Regions from separate parts of the Clavibacter sp. MX14-G9D genome, predicted to be linked through region 3. Evidence: predicted binding sites of a transcription regulator. Region 3 holds the regulator's gene; each other region holds the start of a gene.

Region 1 (10,008 bases), on a different contig from region 3:
GTGGCCGGCCTCGTCGCCATCGCCGCCATCGGCGTCGTCGCCGGCCCCGTGCTCGACGTCGCCGCCTTCCACCGGGTCGTGCTCGTCACCGCGGCGCTGCTCATCGCGGGCGGGCTGGTCTCGCTCGTCGGGATCCGCTCCCGGCGCGGGGCCGGGACCCCCGCGGAGCCCGTGGCCGGACGGGAGCCCTCGGGCGGAGCCGCCTGAGCGGTGGGGAGAACCGCCGCGCGCCGGGGTCCGGTACCGCCAGGATGTCCGGGCGCCCGCGCATCGACCGCCCCGGTCGGTGCCGTCGGAGCCCCGCCGCCCGACCGCCCCGCCACCCGACAGGACGACCATGCCCGCACCGCGCACCATCCCGATCACCGCCCCCGCCCGGCGGACCGGTCGCGCCCTCGGCCTCGCGCTGGTCCTCGCCGTGCTGCCGGTGACGGCCGCGCTCGTCCCCGCGGCGCCCGCCGCGGCGCAGGCGGGGTACCGCGTCTGCGGAGGCTACCGGATCATGCCGAACGGCGCGGTCACCGAGGCGTACGTCGTGAAGGTGCGGAAGGAGGGGAGCACCACCTGCGCGGCGAAGGACGCCTTCATCCAGCGCGCCATGCAGGAGGGCAGGGGCCTGGCCTCCGGCTTCTGGCGGATGGAGACCTGCGAGCACGTGGGCGAGGAGCTGCGGGAGCCCACGCACCGGAGCCCGCGGGTCCCGCACCTCGAGGTCCCCGTCGACCCGTGCGAGGGGATGGCGACCAACGTGATCTACCGCGCCGTGCCCTCCATCGACTACCCCCGGCAGGAGCCCGTCATGACGGAGTACCACCGCTGACGAGCGCGGCGTCGGCGGCCGGGACCGCGAGCAGCACCTTCCCGACGTGCGCCGAGGACGCCACGCGGGCGTGGGCGTCCGCCGCGTCGGCGAGCGGGTAGACCCGGTCGACGACCGGGCGCACGGAGCCGTCGGCGACCGCCGGCCACACGTCCGCGCGGATCGCGTCGATGATCCGCGCCTTGTCGTCGGCGTCCCGGGCGCGGAGCGTCGTGCCCCAGACGCGCCCGCGACGCGCCATCAACTGTCCGATCGCGATGCTCGTCGGGGCCCCGCTCTGCGCGCCGATCACCATGATCCGCCCGTCGCGGGCGAGCGCCCGGATGTCGCGGTCGACGTAGTCGCCGCCGATCGCGTCGAGCACGACGTCGGCGCCGTGCCCGTCGGTCGCCGCGAGGAGCGCCGCGACGAAGTCCTCCTGGCGGTAGTCGATTAGGATGCCGGCGCCGAGCGCGCGGCACGCCTCGAGCTTCGCCGGGCTGCCGGCGGTCACGGCCACGCGGGCGCCGAGGCGCGTCGCCAGCTGGATCGCCATGGTGCCGATGCCGCTCGACCCGCCGTGGACGAGGAGGGTCTCGCCCGGCTGCAGCCGGGCGTCGAGCACGACGTTCGACCACACGGTCGCCACCACCTCGGGCAGGCCGGCCGCCTCCACGAGGTCGAGCCCGTCGGGCACCGGCAGGACGTGGCGCTCGTCGACGGCGACGAGCTCCGCGTACCCGCCGCCCGCGAGGAGGGCGCACACGCGGTCGCCGACGCCCCAGCGCGTCGCGCCCGCGCCCACGGCGTCCACGGTGCCCGACACCTCGAGGCCGAGGTGCGTCGGCGCGCCCGCGGGCGGCGGGTACGCGCCCTCGCGCTGGCTGAGGTCGGCGCGGTTGACGCCCGCGGCGGCCACGCGGATCAGGACCTCGCCGGGCCCGGCGACCGGGTCGGGGAGCTCGGTGAGGGAGAGGACGTCGGGGCCGCCGGGGGCGGGGAAGGTGATCGCGCGCATCCCGCCACGGTACGCGCCGGACGACGCCGCCCGAAAAGTACGTGAACTCGCAAATGAATCGGGAATGGATCACGTGTCCATGCGCTTGCATACCCTCGAGGCCGTCGGCCCGACCCATGACCCCGTACGAGAGGCACGAACATGAGCGACACCACCACCGTCCCCGGATACATCGCCGGCACCTGGACCATCGACAAGACCCACAGCTCGGTCGGGTTCAGCATCCGCCACATCATGATCAGCAAGGTCAAGGGCACGTTCAAGGACTTCGACGCCGAGATCGTCACCGGCGCCACCCCCGAGCAGAGCTCGGTGAAGGCCCACGCGACCATCGTCTCGATCGACACCAACGAGCCGAACCGCGACCAGCACCTCCGCACCAACGACTTCTTCGACGCCGAGAACAACCCCACCATCGACTTCGTCTCCACCGCCGTGCGCGTGGATGCGGACGGCGACGCGAAGATCGACGGCGACTTCACGATGCGCGGCGTCACCAAGCCCGTCACCTTCGACGTCGAGTTCGGCGGCTTCGGCAAGGACGCGTACGGCAACACGAAGTTCGGCGCGACGGCGACCACGGTCGTCAACCGCGAGGACTTCGGCCTCACCTACAACGCGGCCCTCGAGACCGGCGGCGTGCTGCTCGGCGAGAAGGTCACCATCACGCTGGACATCCAGGCGGTCCTCGCGACCCCCGCGGCCTAGCCACCCCGCGGGGCCCCGGCCCCGCCCCGTCCGCGCTCCGCGGATCCGACGCCCCCTGTCCTCCGGGCCAGGGGGCGTCGTCGTGCCCGCGGCCCGGCTCAGCCGAGGCGGCCGAGCGCGCGCAGCGTCTCGGCGGGGCGCTCGACGTGCGCGAAGTGCCCGGCGTCCGGGACGACGGAGGACCGGAGCGCGGGGATCGCGCGCGCGAGGAGCCCGAGGTCGGCCGGGTAGACGAAGACGTCGTCGTCGCCGCGCACGGCGACGACCGGGCAGGCGATGCGCGCCCAGAGCCCGTCGGCGTCGTAGCCGCGCGTGACCTCCGCGGCGAGGGAGAACGCGCGCGGGCGGGCCTCGGTCGCGATGGCCGCGACGACGGAGGCGTGCACGCGCCAGCCGTGCGCGAAGAGCGGCAGGGCGACGGGCCGCATGAGCCGGACGCGGCCGACCCCGCGGATGAGCGCCGTGCCCGGGCGCCCGAGGCGGCGCATCGTGCGCATCACGCCGAGCATCATCGTGAAGCCGGGGATGACGCGGAACGCGCGGACGGGATGCGCGACGCTCTCGATGACCGAGTACGTGGTGGGGGAGACGAGCTCCACGGAGACCGCGCGACCCGGTTCCCGGGCCGCCAGGTGCAGGGCGATGAAGCCGCCCATCGAGTGCCCGACGAGGCGCCAGCGCGCGTAGCCGAGGCCGTCGACCACCGCGCGGACGGCGTCGACGATGGCGTCGACGGTGGCCTCCTCGTCCGTCGCGTCGAGCTCGGAGCCGCCCCAGCCCGGCAGGTCGATCGCCACCACGTCCGAGAAGGGCGCGCCCGCCTCCCGGGCGGTGCGGAGCAGGGGCGTCCACGTGGTCCAGGACCCGGCGGCGCCGTGCAGCATCACGGTCGCCGTGTCGGAGCGGCGGCGCTCCGCGTGGTGGTGGCGCACGGTGCCGAGGCCCGTCGGCGTGGTGCCCGGCACCAGGCCCGACGCGCGGGGATCCGGGTCGAGCTCGAGCGGGCTGTAGCCGGGGAGCGCCCGCGTCACTCCGCTCCGCCGATGATCTCCGAGCGGATGCGGCGGATGTCCTCCAGGAGCGAGCCGATGAGGATCCAGTGCTCCTCGCTCGGCTGCAGCACCACGAGGGGCGCGGTGAGGGCCGGCTCCTCGTGCGGGGGCGCGCCGGCCCCGCCCTCGACGGGGACGGCGTGCTCGGCCAGGAGTCGGACGTCGTGGGCGGCCCGCGTGAGCTCGGTCGCGATGCCGCGCACCACCGGCTCCTCGGCGAGGGACGGGTCGTAGCGGTCGTGCACGGCGCGGGTCATGCCGACGATCCGGTTCACCAGCACGGTGAGCGTCGCGAGCAGCTCCCGGTCGGCCTCCAGGAGCGTCCGGTGCCGCCGTCGGAGCGGGTTGAGCGTCAGGCTCTCGAGCCCCCGGTCGACCTCGGCGACGGCCTGCGTGTGCCGCGGCCGCAGCTCGCGGGCGACGACCAGCATGCGGTGCAGCTCCTCCCGGTCGACGGGCTCCGCCAGCGCGCCGGCCAGGCGGTCGAGGGCGGCAGCGCAGTCGCCCGCGAGGCCCACCACGGCGCGTCGGCTCGCCTCGTGCAGCACGGGCGGCGCGATCGCGAGGTTGACGACGACGCCGATGGCGGCGCCGAGGATCGTCTCCACGATGCGGTCGACCGCGTAGACCGGCGAGAGCTGGCCGATCGCGAGCACGAGCATGGCGCTGATCGGGATCTGCGTGCTCGACCCGGGCGTCAGCCGGAAGACCCATCCCACGAGCACCGCCACGACGACCGCGGCGAGCACCACCCCGCTCGAGGTGCCGAACGCGAGGCCGAGGACCAGCGCGAGCACCACCCCGGTGATGACGCCGAGGCTGCGCTCGACCGCCTTCCCGAAGGTCTGGTTGATGCTCGGCTGCACGACCAGCAGCGCGGCGATGGTCGCGAAGATGGGCAGCTGCGCGGGCAGCAGGGCGATGCAGACGAACCACGCGATGACCGCGGCGACCGAGGTCTTGACCACCTGGACGAACGGGATCCGCGTGGTGGTGCGGACGGTCGTGGTGATGCGCACGTGCGGCCTCCGGCGGCGGTCTCGGGTGCCTCCATCATCCCGGAGCGGGACCGGTCAGGCGACCCGGGCCTCATCGCCCTCGACGCCGTCGCCGCCGCCCGCGGCCGCGCGCTGCCGACGGGCGTCCTGCCAGCGCGCCCACATCTCCTTCAGGTCCCACGCGTCCTCCGCCTGGATGGAGACGCCGCGCTCGCCCGTGCGCCGCGTGCGCCCCCGGATCACGAGCAGGCGCGTGCCGAACAGCATGGGCCCCGCCCTCTGCTGCGCCTCGTCGAAGAAGGTGGAGTCGGAGCAGCCGGTGCCGTCGTCGAGGCTGATGAACACCACGCGCTTGCCGCTGCGCATGGGCGGGGTCTGGGTGGCGATGCGGATCCCCGCGACGACCACCTCGGATCCGCTGCGCATCCCCAGCAGGTCGCCCGCCGGGACGACCCCGAGCTCGTCGAGCATCGGCCGGTAGCTCTCCAGCACGTGCTCGGTGACCTCCATCTGCAGGATGTCGAGCTCGGCCACGACCCGCTCGCGGCCGTCCGGGTCGGGCGAGCCGCGCGGGATGAGGTCGCGGTCGTCGACGAACAGCGGCAGCTGCCCCGCCGGATCCGCGGGCCGCGCCGCGCGCGCCGTGAGCCGCCGGACGAACGCCATGACGTCGCCGCGGGACGCCGGCCCGCGGGCGGCGAGGTCGTCGGCGGACGTCGCGAGCGAGTCGAGCGCGCCCACCGCCGCCAGCCGCTCGAGGAGCGCGCGCGACGGCTGCGCCTTCGCGTAGAAGTCGGTGATGGAGTCGTACGGCTGCCCCCGCTCGATGCGCTCCATCTCGGCCGCGCTCATGCCGTGCACGTCCTGCAGCGACAGCCGGATCCCCAGCTCGCCGATCCGCGTGCGTCCCGTGGTCGCCTCGCCCTCCACGCGCTCCACGCGGTAGACGCCCCGCGACAGGTTCACGTCGAGCGGCAGCACGGGCACCCCCATGCGCCGGGCCTCGGTGAGGAGCAGGCGCTTGGGGTACATGCCGGGGTCGTGGGTGAGGATCCCCGCGAGGAACTCGGCCGGGTAGTGGGTCTTCAGCCACGCGCTCTGCCAGGTGGGCAGCGCGAAGGCCGCGCCGTGCGCCTTGCAGAACCCGAACGACCCGAAGCCCTTCAGCGCCTTCCAGATGCGATCGACGTCGGCGTCCGAGAACGGGCGCACTCCCGTGCGCCCGTCCACGTGCCGGGCCGTGCGCTCCCGGAAGGCGGCCTCGACCACGGTGTCCTGCCGCTCCATGTTGCGGCGGAGCTCGTCGGCCTCGGCGAGGGAGACCTGCATGCAGTCCGCGAAGATCCGGATGACCTGCTCGTGGTAGATGACCACGCCGAAGGTGGGCGCGAGGAACGGCGCGAACCGGGGGTGGAGGTAGTCGGGCCGGGTGATGCCGTGCTTCGTGTCGAGGAACGGCGCGACCATGTTGCCCTTCATGGGACCCGGCCGGAACAGCGAGATGTCGGCGATGAGGTCCTCGTACACGTCGGGCTGCATCTTGCCGATGAGCTCCCGCTGCCCGGGCGACTCGATCTGGAACATCCCGAGCGTGTGGGTGGTGCGGATGGCCTGGAACGTCTCCTCGTCGTCGTGCGGGATCTCGTCGAGCTCGATGCGCCCGTCGCGGTGCACGTAGCGCGCGTCCACCGGGACGCCGCCCGCGACGGCCGAGCGCGTGCCGTGGACGCGGTGGATCTCCTCCAGCGCGTAGGCCATCGTGCTCTGCATCCGGACGCCCAGGATGTCGAGCTTCAGGAGCCCCATGTCGTCGATGTCGTCCTTGTCGAACTGGCTCATGGGCAGGCCCATGCCGCTCGGCTGCACGGGGCTCGTGCTGAGGAGGTCGGAGTCGCCGAGGATCACGCCGCACGGGTGCATGGAGATGTGCCGGGGGAGGCGGTCGAGCCGCTCCGTGAGGTCGACCAGCAGGTCGATGCTCGGGTCGTCGCGCACGAGGTCGGCGATGGGCTTGAGCTCCGGCTTCGTCTCGAGCACCTCGCGGAACTCCCGCGCGTTGAAGCGCCAGATGTTCTTGGCGATGAAGTCGATCTGCTGCTCGTCGAGGTCGAGCGCGAGCCCCGCGTCGCGCGCGGCGCCGCGCGCCCGGTAGGTGTTCTGCATCGACAGCAGCGTGACCCGGTTGCTGCCGTACCTCTCGAACACCCGGTGGTACACCTCGTGCCGCCGGGCGGACTCCACGTCGATGTCGATGTCGGGCAGCGTCGAGCGCACCTTGCCGAGGAAGCGCTCGAAGAGGAGGTCGTGCTCGAGCGGGTCGACGTTGGAGATGCGCAGGAGGTAGTTGACGAGGCTGCCGGCGCCGGATCCTCGGGCCTGGTTGCGCACGCCCATGTCGCGCATGAGGGAGCACACGTCGGCGACGGTGAGGAAGTAGGTGGCGAAGCCGAAGCCCGTGATGGTCTGCAGCTCGGTGCGCATGCGGGCGAGCACGCGCTGCCGCATCGACTCGTCGACGTGCCCGAACCGCTCGGTGACGCCCGCCTCCGCCTTCCGCCAGAGCGCCTCGTCCGGGTCGCCCGTGACGCCGATGACCGACTTCTCCGGGAGCTTCGGCTTCCGCCAGGCGAGGTCCGAGTCCGGGTCGAGGCGGCAGCGGTCGGCGAGCTCCTCGGTGGCGCGCAGGAGCGCCTCGCCCGCCCGCCGGTCGAGCGACGACGCGCCCGCGATCTCCCGCGCGATGCCCTGCATCTCGGCCGGCGGCTTGAGCCACGCCTGGCCGTTGGGCTGGAGGCGGAACGATCCGAGCGGCCGGAGCGTGCCCGCGGCGTCGAGCACGTCGCCCGTGAGGGCGTCGTCGGGCTCCAGGTAGCGGACGGCGTTGGTGAGCACCGCGGGGACGCGGTGGGCCTCGGCGAGCTCCATCATCCGCGCGGCGTGGCGGAGGCTCGCGGACTCGCCGGGCTCCGTGTAGTGGCACACCACCTCGACGACGACCGCGCCGGGCAGGAGCCGCGACCACTCGGCCAGGTGGCGGGACGCGAGCGCGTGGTCGCCCGCCGCGACGGCGCGGCCGACGTCGGAGTCCGGCCCCAGCATGACCGTGCCGACGGGCCCGTCCTCGCCGAGGAGGAACGCGGGCGGACGGGTGCGCGGGATCCCCGCCTGCGCGCTGCGGGCGGTGCTCCGCGCCGTCCCGCGTCCGTGGCTCGCGCTGATGAGACGGCTGAGCGCCGCCCAGCCCTGCCCCTGGACGCCGCCGTGGGCGAGCACGGTGACGCGGCCCGGGTGCTCGCCCGTGAGGCCGAGCTCCGCGCCGACCACGGGGGAGACGCCGGCCGCGATGGAGCGACGGATGTGGCGGACGGCCCCGTAGAGCCCGTCCCGGTCGGTGACGGCCGCGGCCGACGCGCCGCGCTCGGCGACCCGGTCGACCAGCGCCTCGGGCGCCGTGGTGCCGAAGTGGGCGGAGAAGGCGGACGCGACGTGCAGGTGGGTGAAGCTCACGCGCACCTCCCGGCGGTGTCCCCTCGCGTCCTCCCCGGACGCGGCGTTCGAACGGATGTTCGACTCGCCCAGTCTAGGTCGGCTCCCGCGCGGTCGCGACCCGTAGTCTCGGAGGATGACCAGCGAACCCTCCACCCTCGTCATCCTCGGCGCCAGCGGCGACCTCACGGAACGCCTCCTCCTGCCGGGTCTCGGCAGCCTCGTGGCGAGCGATCGGGGGCGCCGCATCCAGCTCATCGGCACCGGCCGGAGCGAGCGGACGCCGGAGGAGTGGACGGGCACGGTCAAGGCCGCGTTCGACTCCGTGGACGCCACGGGGCGCCGGGCGGCGGGCATCGTCTCGTCCACCAGGTACGTCCAGGCCGACCCCACCGACCTCGACGACCTGAAGCGCATCCTGGAGGCGTGCGAGGGTGCCCCCGCCCTGTACTTCGCGCTCCCGCCGGCCATCTCCATCAAGGTGTGCGAGCAGCTGGAGAGGATCGACCTGCCGGAGGGCACGACGCTGGCGCTCGAGAAGCCGTTCGGGTCGAACAGCCGGAGCGCGGCCCAGCTGAACCGACAGCTGCTGAAGCTCGTGCCGGAGGACCGCATCCACCGCACCGACCACTTCCTCGGCCTCTCCACCGTGCTCAACCTCGTCTCGCTGCGCTTCGCCAACCGGTTCTTCGAGTCGGTGTGGAGCGCGCGCGACATCGAGAAGGTCGAGATCCTCTACGACGAGACCCTGGCGCTCGAGGGCCGCGCCGCGTACTACGACAAGTCGGGCGCGCTCGTCGACATGATCCAGAGCCACCTGCTGCAGGTGCTCGCGGTGTTCGCCATGGAGCCGCCCGCCAGCATCGACCCGGACGACCTGCGCTCGAACATCGCCTCGGTCCTCCGCGCCACGGAGGTATGGGACGGCGACCCCGTGGCCCACAGCCGCCGCGCCCGCTACACCGCGGGCTCGGTCGAGGGCGCCAAGGTCCCCGCGTACGCCAAGGAGGAGGGGGTGGATCCCGCGAACCAGACGGAGACGCTCGCCGAGGTCACCTTCGGCATCGCGAACGCGCGCTGGGCCGGCGTCCCCTTCCGCCTGCGCTCCGGCAAGGCCCTCAAGGAGTCGTCCAAGCGCATCGTCGTCACGTTCAAGCCCGTGGCGCACCTGCCCCGGGGGCTCCACGGGTCCGCCCGGCCCGACCGGCTCGTCATCGACCTGAAGCCCGACAGCATCTCGCTCGAGGTCACCATGGACGGCACGGGGGAGCCCTTCACGCTCACCCAGGCCACGTTCCGCACGCAGTTCGCGCAGCCGGAGCTCACGCCGTACGGCGAGGTGCTCGACGGCATCCTCGCGGGCGATCCGCGCCTGTCGGTCCGCGGCGACGTGGCCGAGCGCTGCTGGCGCATCGTCGCGCCCGTCATGCGCGCCTGGAAGGGCGACCGCGTGCCCATGGCCGAGTACCGCGCCGGCTCCGTGGGCCCGACCGCCTGGCGCTGACCGGCGCGGACCCGCGCGGACCCGCGCGGGACGAGGCGGCCGGGGTCGCCTGACGGCTCGCTGGGGGTCGTGGCCCCGCCGGGGCTGCGGCCCGGTCGCGCCCTAGCGTGAGGGCATGCCCGTGACGCTCACCGAGATCCCGCTGCCCGCCGCCGGCCCCGGGGCGTCCCCGGGCCTCCACGGCGTGCTCGCCGTGCCCGAGGGCGAGGGGCCGTGGCCGGCGGTCGTGGTCGTGCACGAGGCGTTCGGCGTGACCGCCGTCATGCGCCGCCAGGCCGAGCGCCTGGCGGAGGCCGGGTTCCTCGCGCTCATGCCCGACCTCTTCTCCGCCGGCGGCGCGCGCCGCTGCCTGGCATCCACGTTCCGCACGCTCGCGGCGGGGGAGGGGCGCGCCTTCGTCGACGTCGAGTCCGCCCGCCGGCTGCTCGTCGGCCGGTCCGACT
Region 2 (10,008 bases), on a different contig from region 3:
AGCGCCGGACGCGCGGTGGCGAAGGCCGTCGCCGCGGTCGCCGCGGTCTCGCTCGTCGCGACGGTCTCCGTCGTCGCCATCGCGGCCTGGGACCTCTCCCGCACCGTCGCCGCGAACCAGGTCGACATCTCCGGCGGGCAGTCCCTCCCGCCGTCGCTCGGCGGCATCGACGGCGGCGCGAACATCCTCATCGTCGGCAGCGACAGCCGCGAGGGCCAGGGCGACGGGTACGGCGCGGCGGCGGACGTGGGCACGGCGACGCTCAACGACGTGACGATGCTGCTCCACATCAGCGAGGACAGCACCCGCGCCACGGTCGTCTCGTTCCCGCGCGACATGCTCGTCCCGATCCCCGCCTGCGAGGGTCCCGACGGCACCCAGTACGCGGCCTCCACGCGCGCGCAGCTGAACGAGTCGCTGTCCCGCGGCGGCTTCGACTGCACCGTGCGCATGGTCGAGGGCCTCACGGGCCTCGACATCCCGTACGGCGGCGTCGTGCAGTTCAACGGCGTGGTCGAGATGTCCAACGCCGTGGGCGGCGTCGAGGTGTGCGTGGCCAACGGCATCTACGACCCCAAGACCGACCTGTCGCTGGACCCGGGCCTCCACAGCCTCAAGGGCAAGGACGCCGTGCAGTTCCTCCGCACCCGCTACGGCGTGGGCGACGGCAGCGACATCTCGCGGATCGGCAACCAGCAGGTGTTCCTCAGCGCGCTCGTGCGGACCATCAAGAGCACGGACACGCTGACGAACCCCGCGAAGCTCTACGGCATCGCGCGCGCCGTGGTCGACAACATGCAGCTCTCCACCTCGCTCGCGGACCTCGACACGCTCGTCTCGGTGGCGCTCACCTTCAAGGACATCCCGCTCGACGACGTCGTGTTCCTGCAGTACCCGGGCACGGTGCTCGCCAACGGCCGCGTGCAGCCCGACGAGGCGGCCGCCGCGCAGCTGGTGAGCCTGCTCGCCTCGGACGCGGACTTCTCCCTCGGCCAGGCCGCGCCGTCCGACGAGTCCGGCAGCGTCCCCGCCGACGGCGCGACCACGCCGCCCGCGACGGAGGAGCCCCCGACGGACGGCTCGACGCCGACGCCGACGCCGTCCTCCACCTCGGAGGTCCTCGACGCGAGCATCACCGGGCAGACCGCGGCGCAGAACACCTGCTCCAACGGCCAGGGCTGATCCGCGGCCGCGCGATCCCGGCCTACCGGTCGGTCGGCGCCTCGACGACGCGCGGATCCGGGAAGGCGGTCTCCACCGCGGGGGCGTCGCCGCCGCGCGCCCGCATCCAGACGAAGAAGCCCACGAGCGTGAAGGCGCCGTAGAAGACGTACATGAAGGCGGAGGCGTAGTAGCCCGCGCTCACGAGCAGCGGCACGCCCACGAGGTCGACGGCCACCCAGATCAGCCAGAACTCGACCCAGCCCTTGGCCATGCCGTACGTGGCGAGGAGCGAGCCGACGAAGATCCAGGCGTCGGCCCAGACGGGCTCGTAGGAGCCGAGGGCGCGGAAGACGGGCGTGAGGATCGCGGTCCCGCCCACGAGGGCCACCACCAGCAGGACCCGCTGCCGGCCCGAGGCCCACTGCGGGACGACCGGCGCGCCGCCGTGCCGGGCCTGGCGCCAGCGGTGCCAGCCGTAGACGGAGACGGCGATGAACATGACCTGGCGTCCGGCCTGGCCGAGCAGGTTGACGGGGTTCGGCGTGCCGAAGACGGCGCCGAGGAACACGGTGAACAGCAGCACGTTGCCGACGATGCCGACGGGCCACGCCCAGACCTTCCGGCGCATGCCGCCGAGCGCGCTGGCGAGGCCGAAGAGGTTGCCGACGATCTCGCGCCAGAGCACCGTCTGGTCGCCGATGCGGAGCTGCGCGTCGAACAGCCACTCGAGTGCCGCCATGCGAGTCCTCCTCCGTGCGCCGCGGTCCGGGTGATCGCGTGCGGGGAGCGCCGCGTGCGGCGCCGCAGGGGTGAAGGCGCGGGCGCGCCGTGCTATTCCCCGAGGACCGCCGTGCGTCGCCGTGCGACGTCCCGCGGCCGGCGCCCGGCCCCGCGCGCGGCTGCGCGGTCAGGCGAACAGCCGCGTGTCGAGCTCGTCGTCCGACGCCGTCACGAGGGACCACCTGCCGCGCGCGTCGACGCTCAGGTCGAACGAGCCGTCCACCCGGCGCGCCCCGGTGGTGAGCGGCACGGCCTCGACGCGCCACATCCGCATCTCCAGCAGGTGGGCGCTCGCGCCGCGGGGCGCGCGCCCCGTGCGCTGCCACCAGTCGACCCGCGCGATCCACCGCTCGGGGGAGCTGACCACCCCGTAGACCACGCCCCGCCAGGTGAACCGCAGCGGCGACCCGTCCCCCGAGAGCTCGACCTCCACGTCCTCGTCGATCCGCATCATGCCGCTCCTCCCGTCGTCGCGCCGGCCGCGCCTCGTCGTTCGAACGGGTGTTCGAACCTCTTCTGCGAGTGTAGGAACGGGCGCCGACATCCGGGAGGGGGAGCGGCGGATCCACCTCACCCTCGACCGGAGGCTGAGGGTCGGGTGCGCATCCCGTCCCCCGGGCATGGATCGGCGGACGCGCGCGTTGGCCCTGGAGTCCCGAGGACGGCAGACGCCGGCCTCGTCGTCGACACCCGAGGAGGGTCCACATGACCGACACCACCACGCGCCCCGCCGGCGCCTCCGGCACGTTCTCCATCGGCGGCGACCTGCCCGTCGTCCGGCTGGGCTACGGCACCATGCAGCTCACGGGCGACGGCGTCTGGGGCGCCCCCGCCGACCCGCAGGAGGCCGTCCGCGTCATCCGCCGCGCCGCCGAGCTGGGCGTCACGTTCTTCGACACCGCCGACTCCTACGGCCCGTTCGTCGCCGAGGAGCTCCTCAAGGAGGCGCTCCACCCCTACGCGGACGACGTGGTCGTCGCCACCAAGGGCGGGCTCACGCGTCCCGGCCCGGGCGACTGGCGTCCCGTCGGCCGTCCCGAGTACCTGCGCCAGCAGGCCGAGCTGAGCCTCCGCCACCTGGGGCTCGAGCGGATCGACCTGTACCAGCTGCACCGCATCGACCCGGCCGTCCCGCTCGCCGACCAGATCGGCGTGCTGAAGGAGCTGCAGACCGAGGGCAAGATCCGCCACATCGGCCTGTCCGAGGTCCAGGTGGACGACGTGAGGGCTGCCCGCGAGATCGCCGAGATCGTGTCCGTGCAGAACCTCTTCAACCTCGCGAAGCGCGACGCCGAGCCGCTGCTCGACTACGCCGAGGCCGAGGGCATCGTGTTCATCCCGTGGTTCCCGCTCGCGACCGGCGAGCTCGCGAAGGACGGCGGCCCGCTCGACGCGCTCGCGCAGCAGCACGACGCCACCCCGTCGCAGCTCGCGCTCGCGTGGCTCCTCCGCCGCTCGCCCGTCATGCTGCCCATCCCCGGCACGAAGTCGGTCGCGCACGTCGAGGACAACATCGCCGCCGCGGGCATCGAGCTCACGGACGACGAGTTCCAGGCGCTCACCGACGCCGTCTGATCCCCCCGCGCACGCACGAGGGCCCCGCAGGACGCGTCCTGCGGGGCCCTCGTGCGTCCGGTAGCGCGGCTACGACCCGATGCGCGTCCCCGAGTCGTCGGCGAGGCCCAGGTCGTCCAGCTGCGCGAGGAGGCTCGCGCCGTCCGGGGCGTAGACCCACGGCACGGAGCTGTCGAGCGCGCGGCGCTCCGCCTTGGCGCGGCCGCCCGCGAGGACGGCCTCGCCGGCGCTGAGCTGGCGGATGAGCACGACCTTGACGTTGTCGGGGTGCCGTTCCGTCATCTCGCCGTACAGGAGCTCGTCGTGCTGGCCGTCGTCGCCGGCGAGGATCCATCGCACGCGCGGGAACTCCTCGGCGAGCCGCTCCAGGTTGAGCCGCTTGTGCTCCATGCCGCTGCGGAACCACCGGTCGACGGTGGGACCCCAGTCGGTGAGGAGGATCGGGCCCGGCGGGTACAGGTTCCGCGACAGGAACCGGGTGAGGGTGGGCGCCACGTTCCACGCGCCGGTGGACAGGTAGAGCACGGGCGCGCCGGCATGCCGCACCCGCAGCCGCTCGTAGAGCACGGCCATGCCGGGCGTGGGCGTACGCGCGTGCTCGTCGAGGACGAAGGTGTTCCAGGCGGCGAGGAACGGCCGGGGGAGCGCCGTGACCATGACCGTGTCGTCGATGTCGCTGAGGATCCCGGTGCGCACGTCGTCGCCCACGATGAACACGGGCGCCTCGACGGTCTCCGACCCCTCCGACCGGATGCGGATGGTGTGCCATCCGCTCGTCAGGCTCGCCTCCACGACGGTGTCGACGACCCCGCCGCGGTCCGCCCGGACGTGGTGCTCGGTGCCGTCGATCTCCACCACGACGTCGACGTCGGTGAGCGGCACGCTCGTGAAGCTGCGCCAGCCGCGGACGACCTTGTCGCCGGCCAGGGCGCGCTTGCTCTTCGGGTCGGTGAGGAGGACGCGGCAGAGCACGCGCACCCAGCGCACGGATCCGTACCCCGCGTAGGGGATGACGGTCGGGTGCAGGCCGCGCTTGCGGGCCCGCCCCTCCCGGATCTCGTGGATGCGGTCCTCGATGCGCGCCGCGCGGTGCAGCACGGGTGCGGCGGCCGGCGACTCGAGGAGCGTGCGGGTCGCGTGCTTCTTCTTCTTCTTCGAGGAGGGGGCCACGGCCTCAGTCAACCAGACCGGGCAGACGCCGGACGCCGCGCCCGGCGCGGGCCTCACACCGGCCGGGCGAGCTCGGCGGTGTCGGGCGCGCCCTGGTCGATCCCGGGGCCCACCTCGTCCATGGCGAGCTCCTCGACCACGTCCTCCGCCTGGGCGGCGACGGCGCGCAGCAGGTCGGGCGTCCCCTCGGCCGTGGGGTCGAGCCACTCCTCGACCACGTCGGGCGACAGCACGACGGGCATGCGCTCGGCGAGAGCCTCCACCGTGCCGGCCGACGGGCGGGTGAGGACCGCGCAGCTGAGGACCCAGCGGGCCGGGTCGTCGGCGGCCCGCGCCGGGTCCCGCCACCACTCGTACAGCGCGGCCAGCAGGACCACGCCGTCGCCGGCCCCGACGAGGTACGGGGTGCGGAGGCCGTCGTCCGTCTCGTGCCACTCGTAGTAGCCCGAGACGGGGACGGCCGCGCGCCGCGACACGAGTGCCTGCAGCAGCTCCGGGCGGGACGCGAGCGACTCCGCGGGCACCTCGGCGAGCGGCGGGCCCTGGTCCGGGCCCGGGGATCCCGCGGGGACGAGCCCGAGGCGCGCGGACTCCAGGCGTCGGACGGGCACCTGGTCCTCCGTGTCGCCCTCCGCGCGGCGCGGGAGCGTGTCGACGACGACCGCCACGCGCTGTCCGGGCGCGATGCGCCAGGACGGGGCGGGGACGTCCGCGCCGGCGTGGTCGACGTCGAGCAGGTCCACGAGGTCGGCGGTGTCGGTGGCCCGGGCGAGGATGCGCGTCATGCCCTCCATCCTGGCCGAGACGCCCGACGCCGCCGTGCGCGGGCGCCCTCCCGCGCACTATCCGCAGAAGGGCCCAGATGTTACGAAGTGGCGTCATCCATCGTGCGGGTACGAACGATCTGCGGGCGACGTGGTTCCCTGGTGTGCCTGGCAAGTGTCGATTCGTAGTGCCTACGAGGAATGAGCCACCCATGATCGAGTTCCACCACGTCCGCAAGCAGTACCCGGACGGCACGCTCGCGATCGAGGACTTCAGCCTCGTCGTCCCCTCGCAGACCACCACGGTCCTCGTCGGCTCCTCCGGCTGCGGCAAGACCACCCTCATGCGCATGATCAACCGGATGGTCGACCCCTCGTCCGGCCGCATCGAGATCGACGGCACGGACATCGCCACGCAGGACGCCGTGAAGCTGCGGCGCAGCATCGGCTACGTCATGCAGAACTCCGGCCTGCTGCCGCACCGCAAGGTCGTCGACAACATCGCGACCGTCCCGCGCCTCACGGGCGTCGACAAGCGGAAGGCCCGCGAGGACGCCCTCGCGCTCATGGACACGGTGGGCCTCGACCGCTCGATGGCCGACCGCTACCCGTCGCAGCTCTCCGGCGGCCAGCAGCAGCGCGTGGGCGTCGCCCGCGGCCTCGCGGTCGACCCGAACATCCTGCTCATGGACGAGCCGTTCGGCGCCGTCGACCCGCTCGTGCGCGACGACCTGCAGCAGGAGCTCATCCGACTGCGCACGCAGCTCGACAAGACCGTCGTCTTCGTGACGCACGACATCGACGAGGCGTTCCTGCTCGGCGACCAGGTCGTGATCCTCGAGAAGGGCGGCCGCATCGCCCAGCAGGGCACGCCGCAGGAGATCCTCTCGAACCCCGCGAACGACTTCGTGCGCGACTTCGTGGGCGCCGACAAGGGCAAGCGCGCGCTCCACCTCGAGGACACCGGCACGGGCCGGGTGCTCGTGGATCGCGACGGCCGGCTGGTCGGCGTGCTCGACGACGCGGAGCGCACCGCCCGGGCGTCCGCATCCGCCGCTACCGAGGCGGGGGCCGCGCACGCCCCCGGTGCTCCGGCGCAGGGTGCGGGACCCGCGTGAACTGGGTCCTCACGAACATCCAGACGGTGCTCGACCTGGCCGTCGCGCACATCGCGCTGGCCGCACCGCCCATCCTCATCGGGCTCCTGCTCTCGCTCCCGATCGGCTGGCTGGCGAACCGCTACCGGCCGGTCCGCGGGCCGCTGCTCACGCTCGGCGGCATCCTGTACACGATCCCGTCGCTGCCGCTGCTCATCGCCATCCCGGCCATCATCGGCACGACGATCATCGACCCCCGGAACGTCGTCGTCGCGCTCACCGTCTACGCCCTCGCGCTCCTCGTGCGCATCACGTCGGACGCGCTGGCGGCCGTCCCCGAGGACGTCAAGCAGTCCGCCACGGCCATGGGGTACTCCGGCTGGGCCCGCTTCTGGCGCGTGGAGCTGCCGCTGGCGGGGCCCGTGCTCCTCGCGGGGCTCCGGGTCATCTCCGTCAGCACGGTGAGCATGGTGACCGTCGGCGCGCTGACCGGCATCCAGAGCCTGGGGACGATCATCCTCAACGGGTACCGCCGCTCGTTCTACACGGAGATCCTCACCGGCGTGGTCGGCATCCTGCTCATCGCGCTGGCGTTCGACCTGCTGCTGCTCCTGGCCGGCCGGCTCCTGATGCCGTGGTCGTCCGTCGCCTCCACCCCGCGCGGGCGCCGCGCCCGCCGCCGCGCGCTCGTGGCCCGAGGGAGCTCCCTGTGAACCAGTTCGCCGAGGCCTTCCAGCTCCTCCTCGACCCCTCCCGGTGGACCGGGACGGGCGGCTACGCCCTCGGGCTCCGCGACCACCTCTGGTACACGTTCCTCGCCATCGCGCTGGCCTCCGTGGTCGCCGTCCCAGCGGGGCTCTACATCGGGCACACCGGCCGCGGCCGGAACGTCGCGGTGGGCCTGTCCGGCGGTCTCCGCGCCCTGCCGACGCTCGGCGTGCTCGTCCTCCTCGGGCTGTACTTCGGGATCGGGCTCACCGGGCCCATCGTCACCTTCGCGATCCTCGGCATCCCGCCGCTCCTGGCGGGCGTCTACGCCGGCGTGCTCGCCGTCGACCGGGCCACGATCGACGCGGCGCGCGCGGTGGGGCTCACCGAGTGGCAGATCCTCGGCCGCGTCGAGATCCCGCTCGCGCTGCCGCTCATCATCAGCGGGTTCCGGGCGTCGACCCTGCAGGTCATCAGCACCGTCACGCTCGGGGCCTACCTCGGCCTCGGCGGCCTCGGGCCGTACATCTTCACCGGCCTCACGACGCGGAACTTCCCGCTCATGCTCAGCGGCGCGATCCTCGTCACCGCCCTCGCGCTCGTGGTCGACGGCGTCTTCGCCGTCGTGCAGCGCCTCGTGATCCCGCGGGGCGTCGTCGCCGCCGCCGGACGCACCCCCGACTCCGCCCGGACCTCGTCGAGGCCGGCGGTCAGCACCACCTCCTGAAAGGAACACAGCAATGTCCCACAGCATCTCCCGCCGGCTCCTCGTCGGCACCGTCGCGCTGGGCACCGCGATGGCCCTCGCCGGCTGCGCGTCCGGCGACCCCCTCGACACCTCGGGCGAGGCGGCCTCGACCGCCCCGAGCGACACCATCTCCGTCGGCTCCGCCGCGTTCGGCGAGAACGTCATCCTCGCCGAGATCTACGCGCAGGCCCTCGAGGCCAACGACGTGAAGGTCACCCGCAACCTGCAGATCGGCGAGCGCGAGGTGTACCTCAAGGCGCTCGAGGAGGGGTCCATCGACCTCATCCCCGAGTACACGGGCAACCTGCTCTCCGCCTACGACGCGGAGTCCACGGCCACGTCCAGCGACGACGTCTACTCCGCGCTTGGCGACGCCCTGCCCGACGGCTTCGAGGTGCTCGACGAGTCGCCCGCCGAGGACAAGGACTCCTACAACGTCACCAAGGAGTACTCCGAGACGAACGGCGTGACCAGCCTCGCGGACCTCGCGGACAAGGGCGCCATCAACGTCGGCGGCGGCGCCGTCCTGGGCGAGCGCGAGTACGGCATCCCCGGCCTCACCGACGTCTACGGCATCGACGCGACCCTCGTCACCATCGAGGACCAGGGCGGCCCCAACACCGTCAAGGCGCTCCTCGACGGCCAGGTGCAGATCGCGAACATCTACTCCACCACCCCGTCGATCCTCGACAACGGGTTCGTCACCTTGGAGGACCCGGAGAACCTCATCAAGGCGCAGAACGTCGTGCCGCTCGTCAACACGGCGAAGATGAACCCGGACGTCACGGCGATCCTCGACGAGGTGTCGGCCGCGCTGACCACCGAGGACCTCACCGAGATGAACCGCCGCAACCAGGGCGACGAGAAGGCGGAGCCCGCCGCCATCGCCGCCGACTGGCTGAAGGACAAGGCCCTCTTCTAAGGGGAGCCGGCCGGGCGGCGACGCCCGGGACACCCGCGAGGGGCCGTCGCGCGAGCGCCGGCCCCTCGCGCCGTCGCAGCCCGCCCGGGCGGACGGAGCATGATGGACCTACCGCTGTCCGACCGACGAAGGAGCCCGCGCATGGCGAAGAAGAAGTCCCCGACCGGCGAGGTGAGCGTCCTCGGCGCCGTGACGACCGTGGCCCGCGAGGTGCGCAAGCACAAGACGGTCGCCGAGTCCGCCCCGCGCGGCGAGGGCGCGAACATCCCGCCCGCCCCCAAGCGGAGCCCCGAGGAGCTGAAGCGCGACATCCAGGCCGGACGCGACGAGCTCGCCCGCACCGTCCGCGAGCTGGAGACCGCCCTCGACGTGCCCGCCCGCGCCTCCGAGCTGAAGGCCGACGCCGCCGGCCGCGCCCGGGCCGTCCGCGACGACGTCACCGCGCGCGTCCGCTCCACCGCCGACGACGTCACCGCGCGCGTCCGCTCCACCGCCGACGACGTCTCGCGGCGCACGCGGGAGTTCACCCGCAAGGACCCCGCCCTCGCCGCGTCGATCGGCGCGGGCGCCGTCGCCGTCGTGCTCGCGGTGGGCGCCGCCGTCGTGTCCGGCGGCCGACGCTGACCGCCTCGATCCGCTCCATCGCCACGGCGGTGCCGCCGACCGTGCTCCCGCAGGACGGCGTGCGGGACCTCTTCGGCAGCCAGCCGGAGCTCGGGCGCCTGGGCACCCGGCTGGTGTCCGCGGCGTTCGGGGCGTCCGGCATCACCACGCGCCGCACGGTGATCCGGGAGCTCGGCACGGCCCCCGGCATGGCCGAGGGTGCCGCGGCCGACTCGTCCCTCCCCGCGGACGCCGATGCGGCCGCGCCGGTCTTCTACGACCGCGCGAGCGGCCGGATCCTGACCCCGGGAACCGGCGCCCGCAACGACGCGTACATCCGCGCGGCGCGCCCGCTGCTGCTCGAGGCGGCGCGCGGCGCCGTCGCCGAGGCCGCGGGCATCGAGGCTGACGACGTCACCCACGTGGTCACCGTGTCCTGCACCGGGTTCTACGCGCCCGGTCCCGACTACGACGTGG
Region 3 (10,008 bases):
CACCGGCATCACGGTGCGGCCGTCCGGGCCCTGGACCGTGATGATGGACAGCTCGGCGCTCTTGTCGACGGCCAGCCCGTGCTCGCCGACGCCCTCCTCGCCCAGGCGGGCGACGAGCGGGATCAGCAGACGCGAGTCCCGCAACGCGTCCACGACGACCTCCGGGCCCGCCTCACCGCGACCGTGCCGGGCGAGCGCCTCGGCCAGGGCAGGCGGCGCGGAGCCGTCGTCGCCGGGGAAGGCGGTCGGCTCGAACGACCGGCCCGCCCACGGCGTCCCGGCCGAGTCCGCGGACGGGGAGGAGCCGGCCATCATTCCCCGGCGACGTCGAGCGCCTCGCCGAGCGTGAAGGCGCCGGCGTAGAGGGCCTTGCCGACGATGGCGCCCTCGAGGCCGAGCGGCACGAGCTCGCGGAGCGCCTGGATGTCGTCGAGGCTCGACACGCCGCCCGACGCCACGACGGGTCGGCTGGTGCGCTCGAGCACGTCGCGGAGGAGCTGCAGGTTCGGACCCTGGAGCGTGCCGTCCTTCGTCACGTCCGTCACGACGTAGCGCGCGCACCCGGCGTCCTCGAGGCGCTCGAGCACCTCCCAGATGTCGCCGCCGTCCTGCGTCCACCCGCGGGCGGACAGCGTGCGTCCGCGGACGTCGAGACCGACCGCCACCGCCTCGCCGTGCTGCGCGATGACGCTGGCGGCCCACTCGGGGTTCTCGAGCGCTGCCGTGCCGAGGTTGATGCGCGTCGCGCCGCTCTCGAGAGCCACGTCGAGCGACCGGTCGTCGCGGATGCCGCCGGACAGCTCGATCTGGACGCCGTCGATGGCGCGGATCACGCGGGCGATGACGGACAGGTTGTCCCCCCGGCCGAAGGCGGCGTCGAGGTCGACGAGGTGCAGCCACTCGGCACCCTGCTCGGCCCAGTCGCGGGCAGCGTCCACGGGATCCCCGTAGCCGGTCTCCGTGCCGGCCGCTCCCTGGGTGAGGCGCACGGCCTGCCCCCCCGCGACGTCGACGGCGGGCAGCAGGGTCAGGCGGGGCGTGGTGGTGAACTCGCTCATGGGGACCTTCCGAGGATCGGGCGTGCGGGCGTGCGGGCGTGCGGGCCGTCGGCGACGGCGGGAGAGGACGTCAGGCGGCGCGGAGGGTGCCGAGCCAGTTCGCGAGCAGCCGGATCCCGGCGTCGCCCGACTTCTCGGGGTGGAACTGCGTGGCGGTGAGCGGGCCGTTCTCCACGGCGGCGACGAACCGCTCGCCGTGGGTCGCCCAGGTCACCCGGGGCGCGGGGAGCGGGGGGAGCGGATCGATGCCCCACGCCCGGGCCGCGTACGAGTGGACGAAGTAGAACCGCTCCTCCTCGAGGCCGGCGAACAGCGAGGAGCCCTCGGGGACGTCCACGGTGTTCCAGCCCATGTGCGGGAGGACGTCCGACTCGATGCGGTCGACCGTGCCCGGCCACTCCCCCAGGCCCGCGACGTCCACGTCGCGCTCGACGCCCCGGTCGAACATGACCTGCATGCCGACGCAGATGCCGAGCACCGGGCGCCCGCCGGCCAGACGGCGGTCGACGATGCGGTCGCCCCCGGCCGCGCGGAGAGCGCTCATGACGGCGGAGAACGCGCCGACGCCGGGGACCAGGAGGCCGTCGGCCTCGTGCGCGCGCCTCGTGTCGCCCGTCAGCTCGACGTCGGCGCCCGCCAGCTCCAGCGCCTTGACGGCGGAGTGCACGTTGCCGCTGCCGTAGTCGAGGACCACGACGGAGGGGCGCGTCACAGGGCGCCCTTCGTGGAGGGGATGCCGGACACGCGCGGGTCGAGCTCCTTGGCCTGACGGAACGCGCGGGCGAACGACTTGAACTCCGCCTCGGCGATGTGGTGCGGGTCGCGACCGCCCAGGACGGTCACGTGGACGGTGAGGCCCGCGTGGAAGGTGATGGCCTCGAACACGTGGCGGACCATGGACCCGGTGAAGTGCCCGCCGATGAGGTGCATCTCGAAGCCCGCGGGCTCGCCGGAGTGCACGAGGAACGGGCGGCCGGAGATGTCGACGACGGACTGGACGAGCGCCTCGTCGAGCGGGACGAGCGCATCGCCGAAGCGCGCGATGCCGGACTTGTCGCCGAGCGCCTCGCGGATGGCCTGGCCGAGGACGATGCCGACGTCCTCCACGGTGTGGTGCACGTCGATGTGGGTGTCGCCCGTGGCGGTGACCTTCAGGTCGGTCAGCGAGTGCTTCGCGAAGGCGGTGAGCATGTGGTCGTAGAACGGGACCGAGGTGCTGATCTCGGAGGCGCCGGTGCCGTCGAGGTCGAGCTGGAGATCGATGCGGGACTCGCTGGTCTGCCGCGTGACGTGCGCGGTGCGCGCGGGGGTGCTCATGATGACCATGCTACCGACCGGTCCCGACGGGCCCGCCCCGGTGCCGGCCGCCACCAGGAGCCGAGGCGGACCCGCGCCGCGCCCTCCCGCCGCCGAGGAGGGACGCAGGATCAGTGCGCGTACTCGGCGGGGACGGCGAGCTGCTGGCCGGCCGCGACGTCCGACGTGGGCAGGCGGTTGAGGTCGACGACCGAGGCGATGACGTCGCGCGGGTCCGCCGACGGCGCGATCTCCTCCGCGAGGTCCCACAGGGACTGGCCGCTCGAGACCGTCACGTACTCGAACGTGGTGCCCGAGGCGTCCTTGGCGGCGACCGCCGCGCCGCCGTTGAGGGCGACGAGCCCGGCGCCGAGCGCGAGCGGGGCCGCGACCAGGGCGGTGAGGACGATGCGGCCGCGCCGCGTGATGCGCAGGCGCGTGCGGGGCGCGACGGCGGCCTCCGGGGCGGATGCGTCGAGGACGGCGGCCGTGGTGGCATCGGCTGTGGTGACGGTGCGGAGTGCTGCTGCGGTGTTCATGGTGACCTCTCGTGCGAGACGGTGGGGCGTCGAGGCGACGCGCCCTGCGGTGCAGTGCGGTACGGCATGCGATGCGGGTCGGGCAGCCCGCACCCGGCTCTCGGCCGGGAGAGCCGGGTGCGAAGCTGTGTTCCGAACATACATTCGAATCACGGCCTCCGCAAGCCCTCATCGGCCTCGGACGGGCTCCGGACGCGCGACACGCTCGAACAGGTGTTTGCCCGGGGTGCCTCGGCTGGATACAGTTTCGAGTGCCTGGAGTCCATTCGACCGGGTACCACCGACATCGCCCCCGTGAGGGCGTCCGCCCGCCGGGCCGACGAGCCGCGGAGGCGTCGGCGACGAGAGGCGGACCGTGCCATGGCGGACGAGCGAGCAGCGGGCGGTGGCGCCACGAGGCGCCGCAAGAGCCTCAGCGAGAAGCAGATCTCGATCCTGGAGTTCATCCAGCGCACCATCGCCGGACAGGGGTACCCGCCGAGCATGCGGGAGATCGGCGACGCCGTCGGCCTCGCCTCGCTCTCGAGCGTCACGCACCAGCTGAACCAGCTCGAGCTCTCCGGCTACCTGCGGCGCGACCCGAACCGCCCGCGCGCGCTCGAGGTCCTCATCGACCTGCCCGGCACCGGCGCGGCGGAGGGCGGCGAGCCGGCGACGCCCGTCGGCGACGCCGCGATGGTGCCCATGGTCGGCCGGATCGCGGCCGGCATCCCCATCACCGCGGAGCAGATGGTGGAGGAGGTCTTCCCCCTCCCCCGGCAGCTCGTCGGCAAAGGCGACCTCTTCATGCTGCGGGTGGTCGGCGACTCCATGATCGACGCCGCCATCTGCGACGGCGACTGGGTGGTCGTGCGCCAGCAGAAGACGGCCGAGAACGGCGACATCGTCGCCGCCATGCTCGACGACGAGGCGACCGTCAAGGTCTTCCGCCAGCGCGACGGCCACACCTGGCTGCTGCCACGCAACAGCGCGTTCGAGCCGATCCTCGGGGACTTCGCCGAGGTCGTCGGCAAGGTCGTGGCGGTCATGCGCTCCGTCTGATCCGGCGCCGCGTCGCGCACGAGAGCGGCCGTCCCCCGAGGGGGACGGCCGCTCTCGTGCGTCGCGGCGGCGCCGGTCAGCTCGCGGGCACCACCGCGTAGGCCTGGACCTGCGCCTCCTGCTCGGCCGTGACCAGCGCGCGCACGCGCGTGCCCTCCTCGACGTACGAGGTCTCGAGCACCTTCGCGCCGTCGTGCAGCATCGCGACGACCTCGCCGTGCTCGAAGGGCACCAGCAGGTCGACCTCGATGGTGGGCTGCGGGAGCAGCTCGGCGATGCGCCGACGCAGCTCGTCGACGCCCTCGCCCGTCCGGGCGGAGACGAAGACGCCCTGCGGCGCGAGGCCGCGGAGGACGACGCGGTCGTCGTCCGACGCGAGGTCGCTCTTGTTGAAGACGACGATCTCCGGGATCGACGACGCGTCGACCTCGGCGATGACCTCGTGGACGGTGGCGAGCTGCGCCGCCGGGTCAGGGTGCGAGGCGTCGACCACGTGGACCAGGACGTCGGCGTCGGCGAGCTCCTCCAGCGTCGAGCGGAACGCCTCCACCAGCTGGTGGGGCAGGTTCCGCACGAAGCCGACGGTGTCGGCGAGCGTGTACAGCTGCCCCTGGTCCGTCTCCGTCTTCCGCACGGTCGCGTCGAGCGTCGCGAACAGCGCGTTCTCGACCAGCACGCCGGCCTTCGTCACCCGGTTGAGGAGCGACGACTTCCCGGCGTTCGTGTACCCGACGATGGCGACCGAGGGCACGGAGTGCCGATCGCGGTTGGCGCGCTTGGTGTCGCGCGCCGGCTTCATCGCCTGGATCTGCTTGCGGAGACGCGCCATGCGCGTGTTGATGCGACGGCGGTCGAGCTCGATCTTCGTCTCGCCGGGACCACGGGATCCCATGCCCGCCCCCGCGCCGCCCACCTGGCCGCCGGCCTGCCGCGACATCGAGTCGCCCCAGCCGCGGAGGCGCGGCAGCAGGTACTGCAGCTGCGCGAGCTCGACCTGGGCCTTGCCCTCGCGGCTCTTGGCGTGCTGGCTGAAGATGTCGAGGATGACGGCCGTGCGGTCGATGACCTTGACCTTCACCACGTCCTCCAGCGCACGCCGCTGGCTGGGCGCCAGCTCCGTGTCGGCGATGACGGTGTCCGCGCCGACGGCGGCGACGAGCGCGCGCAGCTCCTCCGCCTTGCCGCGGCCGAAGTAGGTGCTCGGGTCCGGCGTGGGACGGCGCTGCAGGAGCCCGTCGAGCACCACGGCGCCCGCCGTCTCGGCGAGGGCGGCGAGCTCCCGCATGCTGTTCTCGGCGTCGTCGACCGAGCCCTGGGAGTAGACGCCGATGAGGACGACGTTCTCCAGGCGCAGCTGCCGGTACTCGACCTCGGTGACGTCCTCGAGCTCGGTCGAGAGGCCGGCGACGCGGCGGAGCGCCTGCCGGTCGGCCCGCTCGCTCTGGTCGCCGTCGGATCCCTGCTCGGTGTCAGGGCTCGCGGACAGCGCCTGCGCGCCGGATCCGCGGAAGAGGGCGTAGCCGGCGGACCGCTCCTCCGCCCGGGCGAGGACGCGCGCGACGACGTCGTCCCCGATGCTGGTCTCGGTGGACGTCGTCGTCGTGTCCGCGGACTCGTGGTCGTGCTCGTCGTGCGTGATCATGTGCTCCCATCGTAGCCTCGGCGTCCGGTATCGTCCCGTGCATGGCCGACGCGCATTACTTCTCCTCGTCGCCGGCCGGGCCCCTGCGCACCCGCACGATCACGGTCGAGCTGGGCGGACGGACGGTCGACGTCGAGACCGCGGGCGGGGTGTTCAGCCCCGAGCACGTCGACCAGGGGACCCTCGTGCTGCTCCGGAGCGTCCCGGCCCCTCCGGCGGAGGGGCACGTGCTGGACGTGGGATGCGGCTGGGGTCCCGTCGCGCTCGATCTCGCGATGCGGTCGCCGGCGGCCACCGTGTGGGCGGTCGACGTGAACGAGCGGGCCCTCGAGCTGACGCGGGCGAACGCCCGGTCCCTCGGTCTCGAGAACGTCAACGCCGTGCTGCCCGAGGATGTTCCCGCCGGGCTGTCGTTCGCCACCGTGTGGTCGAACCCCCCGATCCGCGTCGGCAAGGACGCGCTGCACGGCATCCTGCTCGACTGGCTCCCGCGGCTCGCGGCCGACGCCGACGCGTGGCTCGTCGTGCAGCGCAACCTCGGGTCCGACTCGCTGCAGCGCTGGCTCGCCGCGACCCTGCCGGACGGGCTCGAGACGACGCGCGCCGCGTCCGACAAGGGCTTCCGCGTGCTGCGGGTGCACCGCGCCGCGGGCAGCAACGGCGCCTAGCCGCATCGCTCCGCTCAGCGCGCCCGCCGCGGGCGCGATCCGGATCGCGCCCGCCCGAGGCGGGAGGCCGGATCAGGCCAGCGCCACGACCCCGTCGAACACGAGCTCCGCGGGACCCGAGAGCCCGACGTGCTCGCCGTCCTCCGTCGGGAACATCCGCACCCCGAGCACGCCGCCGGGCACCTGCACCCGCCACTGGTGCGGGGCCGCGGCACCCGCCCAGTGCCGGGTCGCGAGGGCGGCCGCCGCCGCGCCCGTGCCGCAGCTCAGCGTCTCGCCGCTGCCGCGCTCGTGCACGCGCATGGTGATGTGGCCGACGCCGTCCACCACGAGCGGGTCGGCGGGCACCACGAGCTCGACGTTCGCGCCGTCGGCGGGCTCGGGATCCAGCTGGGGGACGAACGCGAGGTCCGCCTCGGCCAGCTCGTCCTCGCTCGACAGCGCGACGACCACGTGCGGGTTGCCCACGTCGATGCCGAGGCCCGGCCGGGCGACCTGGAGGTCCTTCGCGCGCACGAGCGGCTCGCCGCCCGCGAGGGCCCAGCGGCCGAGGTCCACCTGGAAGCCGGAACCGCTGCGCTGCACGTCGCGGACGCCCGCGCGGGTGCCGATGGCGACGGTGCGTCCCGGAGGCAGCTCGATGAGCCCGTTCTCGATGAGGAAGAGCGTGAACACGCGGATGCCGTTGCCGCACATCTCGGCCGGGCTGCCGTCGACGTTGCGGTAGTCCATGAACCACTCGGCGTCCGGGTCCTCGTCGAGGGCGGCGCGGCCCTCGGGGATGCGGCGGGAGAGGACGGCGCGGATGGTCCCGTCGGCGCCGATGCCGAAGTGGCGGTCGCAGAGCGACTGCACCTGGGTGTCGGTCAGGTCGATCTCGCCCGCGGGATCGGCGAACAGCACGAAGTCGTTGCCCGTGCCCTGGCCCTTGGTGAACTGCAGGTCTGCCATCCCGCCAGCCTACGGGCGCGCCGACGGGAGGGCGTCGAGGGCGTGCGCGAGGAGGTCGGGGTCGCGTGCGTCGAGGCGCACCGCGTCGGCGTAGCGGCCGAACCACGACACCTGGCGGCGCGCGTACCGGCGGGTGAGCGCGCGCGTCTCCTCCACCGCCTCCGCCTCGCTCAGCTCTCCCGCGAGCTGCCGCGCCGCCTGCGCGTAGCCGATGGCTCGGGATGCCGTCACTCCGTCCGCGAGCCCCGCGGGCAGGAGGCGCGCGACCTCGTCGACGAGGCCCTCCGCCCACATCCCGGCCACCCGCGCGTCGAGGCGCGGCACGAGCTCCTCCCGCGGCAGCGTCAGCGTGAGGATTCGGGCGGGACGCCACGCGCTCGGCTCGGCGGACGCGCGCTCCGGCTGCGGTCCCGTCATCTCGACGACCTCGAGGGCGCGCACGAGCCGCCGTCCGTTGTGGGCGCCGATGCGCTGGGCGGCGGCGGGATCCAGCTGCCGGAGCCGACGGTGCAGCATGCCGGGCCCCGTCTCGGCGAGCTCCCGCTCGAGCCGCTCGCGGATCTCGGGATCGGTGCCGGGGAACGCGTAGTCGAAGAGCACGGACGACGCGTACAGACCGGATCCGCCGACGAGGATCGGGACCGCTCCGCGGGCGAGGATGTCCGTGACCACCGCCCGGGCGTCCTCCTGGTAGGCCGCGACGGTGGCCTCCGCCGTCACGTCGAGGACGTCGAGGAGGTGGTGCGGCACCCCGCGCCGTCCGGCCTCGGGCAGCTTCGCGGTGCCGATGTCCATGCCGCGGTAGAGCTGCATGGCGTCGGCGTTGACGATCTCCGCGCTCCGGCCGTCGGACCGGAGCCGCTCCGCGATGTCCAGCGACAGGGCCGACTTGCCCGTCCCCGTGGCACCGACGACCGCGACGAGCCCGGTCACGCGTGCGGGTGGCGGGGCAGGGCCGTCGGGGCGCCGTCGCCGACGCGCAGCGACGGGAGGCCCAGGGAGACGCGCGGCGCTCCCCCGGCCGACGCGCCGACCGCGGGGGTCGGCACGCCGCAGGAGTCGGCCTGGGCGCGCTCGTACGCATCGCCGGCGCGGGTGCGGCGGATGCGCAGCGGAGTCTGGTCTACCGAGTCGGCGATCAGGTGGAACGGCGCCGCGCGGGTGATCTCCACCTGCACCGCGTCGCCGGGGCGGGGCTCGCCGCTGCCCGCGGGCACGTCGAGGTGCACGAGGCGCCCGTCCTGGGCCCGGCCGGTGACGCGTCGCGTGTCGCCGTCCTTCCGGCCCTCGTGGGCGCTGACGAGCACCTCGACGGTGCGGCCGACCACGCGCTGGTTCTCCTCGTGGCTGATGCGCTCCTGCAGGGCCGTGAGGCGCCCGTAGCGCTCGGCCACCACGTCCGCCGGGACCTGCTCGTCCATGGTCGCCGCGGGGGTGCCCGGGCGGATGGAGTACTGGAACGTGAACGCGGACGAGAACCGCGCCGCCTCGACCACGCGGAGGGTCTCCCGGAAGTCGTCCTCGGTCTCGCCCGGGAAGCCCACGATGATGTCGGTGGTGATCGCGGCGTCCGGGATGCGGGTGCGCACGCGGTCGAGGATCCCGAGGAAGCGCTCGGACCGGTAGGACCGCCGCATGGCCTTCAGGACCCGATCGGACCCGGACTGCAGCGGCATGTGCAGCTGCGGCATGACGGCGGGCGTCTCCGCCATCGCGTCGATGACGTCGTCGGTGAACGCGGCGGGATGCGGGCTGGTGAAGCGGATGCGCTCGAGGCCGTCGATGGCGCCCGCGGCGCGCAGCAGCTTGCCGAACGCCCGGCGATCGCCGAACTCGACGCCGTACGAGTTCACGTTCTGGCCGAGGAGCGTGACCTCGACGGCGCCGTCGTCGACCAGCGCCTGGATCTCGGCGAGGATGTCGCCCGGCCGGCGGTCCTTCTCCTTGCCGCGCAGGGCCGGCACGATGCAGAAGGTGCAGGTGTTGTTGCACCCGACGGAGATGGAGACCCAGCCGCTCGCGATCTCGTCGCGCTTCGTCGGCAGCGTCGACGGGAACGTCTCGAGGCTCTCCAGGATCTCGAGCTGCGCCTCGCCGTTGTGGCGCGCGCGCTCCAGGAGCGCGGGGAGGGCGCCCATGTTGTGGGTGCCGAAGACGACGTCGACCCACGGCGCCTTCTCCAGCACGGTCGCGCGGTCCTTCTGCGCGAGGCAGCCGCCGACGGCGATCTGCATGCCCTCGTGCCGGCGCTTGACGCCCGCGAGATGGCCGAGGTTGCCGTAGAGCTTGTTGTCGGCGTTCTCGCGGACGGCGCAGGTGTTGATGACCACGATGTCCGCCTCCGCTCCCTCGGCGGAGACGTACCCGGCCGCCTCGAGCGAGCCCGTGAGCCGCTCGGAGTCGTGGACGTTCATCTGGCAGCCGTAGGTGCGGACCTCGTACGTGCGGGGCCGGTCTTCAGCGGGAGGGACGGCGACACGGACATGCTCGACGACGGTGCTCATGATCCGTCAATCCTACGTGCGGGGTCGCGGCCCGTTCCCCCGACCGGATCAGCGGAAGCGGACGCGGGACGACCCGCGCCGGGTCGCCAGCGCCGCCTTCGCGGCATCGCGCACCACGCCGCCGCCGTAGCCGCGGCGCATCAGGAACGACGTCAGGCGCCGTTCGGCCGTCTCGTCGTCGTACGACGACAGCTGCCCGACGCGCTTCATGGCGGCCTCGGTGGCCCGCGCCAGCTCGTCGTCCGGCTGCTCGGCCATGGCCTCCTCGATGACGAGCGGGTCGAGCTTGCGGCGGCGCATCTCCATCTC

The links. The regulator LexA, encoded in region 3, represses DNA repair genes until DNA is damaged. The targets are predictions, from matches to a motif close to TCGAACANNTGTTCGA.
Region 1: Q6969_RS03200 (DNA polymerase III subunit alpha) is a predicted target of LexA. The motif match lies at 8,130-8,145, and genes of this name have one in related genera.
Region 2: Q6969_RS03225 (DUF6504 family protein) is a predicted target of LexA. The motif match lies at 2,438-2,453, and genes of this name have one in related genera.

The regions. Positions count from the first base shown of each region.
Region 1 covers NZ_JAVCVL010000016.1:4,433-14,440, forward strand. The annotation lists gene Q6969_RS03170 (MFS transporter) at 1-207, shown strand, start outside; gene Q6969_RS03175 (hypothetical protein) at 338-820, shown strand; gene Q6969_RS03180 (NAD(P)H-quinone oxidoreductase) at 798-1,817, opposite strand; gene Q6969_RS03185 (YceI family protein) at 1,959-2,525, shown strand; gene Q6969_RS03190 (alpha/beta hydrolase) at 2,624-3,556, opposite strand; gene Q6969_RS03195 (FUSC family protein) at 3,553-4,596, opposite strand; gene Q6969_RS03200 (DNA polymerase III subunit alpha) at 4,651-8,082, opposite strand; gene Q6969_RS03205 (glucose-6-phosphate dehydrogenase) at 8,198-9,565, shown strand; gene Q6969_RS03210 (dienelactone hydrolase family protein) at 9,681-10,008, shown strand, end outside.
Region 2 covers NZ_JAVCVL010000016.1:15,070-25,077, forward strand. The annotation lists gene Q6969_RS03215 (LCP family protein) at 1-1,182, shown strand, start outside; gene pnuC (nicotinamide riboside transporter PnuC) at 1,205-1,903, opposite strand; gene Q6969_RS03225 (DUF6504 family protein) at 2,072-2,398, opposite strand; gene Q6969_RS03230 (aldo/keto reductase) at 2,650-3,519, shown strand; gene Q6969_RS03235 (phosphatase domain-containing protein) at 3,589-4,689, opposite strand; gene Q6969_RS03240 (SOS response-associated peptidase family protein) at 4,743-5,474, opposite strand; gene Q6969_RS03245 (ATP-binding cassette domain-containing protein) at 5,666-6,571, shown strand; gene Q6969_RS03250 (ABC transporter permease subunit) at 6,568-7,263, shown strand; gene Q6969_RS03255 (ABC transporter permease) at 7,260-7,985, shown strand; gene Q6969_RS03260 (ABC transporter substrate-binding protein) at 7,999-8,928, shown strand; gene Q6969_RS03265 (DUF3618 domain-containing protein) at 9,070-9,552, shown strand; gene Q6969_RS03270 (type III polyketide synthase) at 9,549-10,008, shown strand, end outside.
Region 3 covers NZ_JAVCVL010000005.1:22,824-32,831, forward strand. The annotation lists gene Q6969_RS01265 (SseB family protein) at 1-312, opposite strand, end outside; gene priA (bifunctional 1-(5-phosphoribosyl)-5-((5-phosphoribosylamino)methylideneamino)imidazole-4-carboxamide isomerase/phosphoribosylanthranilate isomerase PriA) at 312-1,058, opposite strand; gene hisH (imidazole glycerol phosphate synthase subunit HisH) at 1,129-1,770, opposite strand; gene hisB (imidazoleglycerol-phosphate dehydratase HisB) at 1,767-2,375, opposite strand; gene Q6969_RS01285 (hypothetical protein) at 2,486-2,893, opposite strand; gene lexA (transcriptional repressor LexA) at 3,254-3,934, shown strand; gene hflX (GTPase HflX) at 4,011-5,576, opposite strand; gene Q6969_RS01300 (methyltransferase) at 5,618-6,244, shown strand; gene dapF (diaminopimelate epimerase) at 6,317-7,195, opposite strand; gene miaA (tRNA (adenosine(37)-N6)-dimethylallyltransferase MiaA) at 7,205-8,128, opposite strand; gene miaB (tRNA (N6-isopentenyl adenosine(37)-C2)-methylthiotransferase MiaB) at 8,125-9,699, opposite strand; gene Q6969_RS01320 (regulatory protein RecX) at 9,748-10,008, opposite strand, start outside.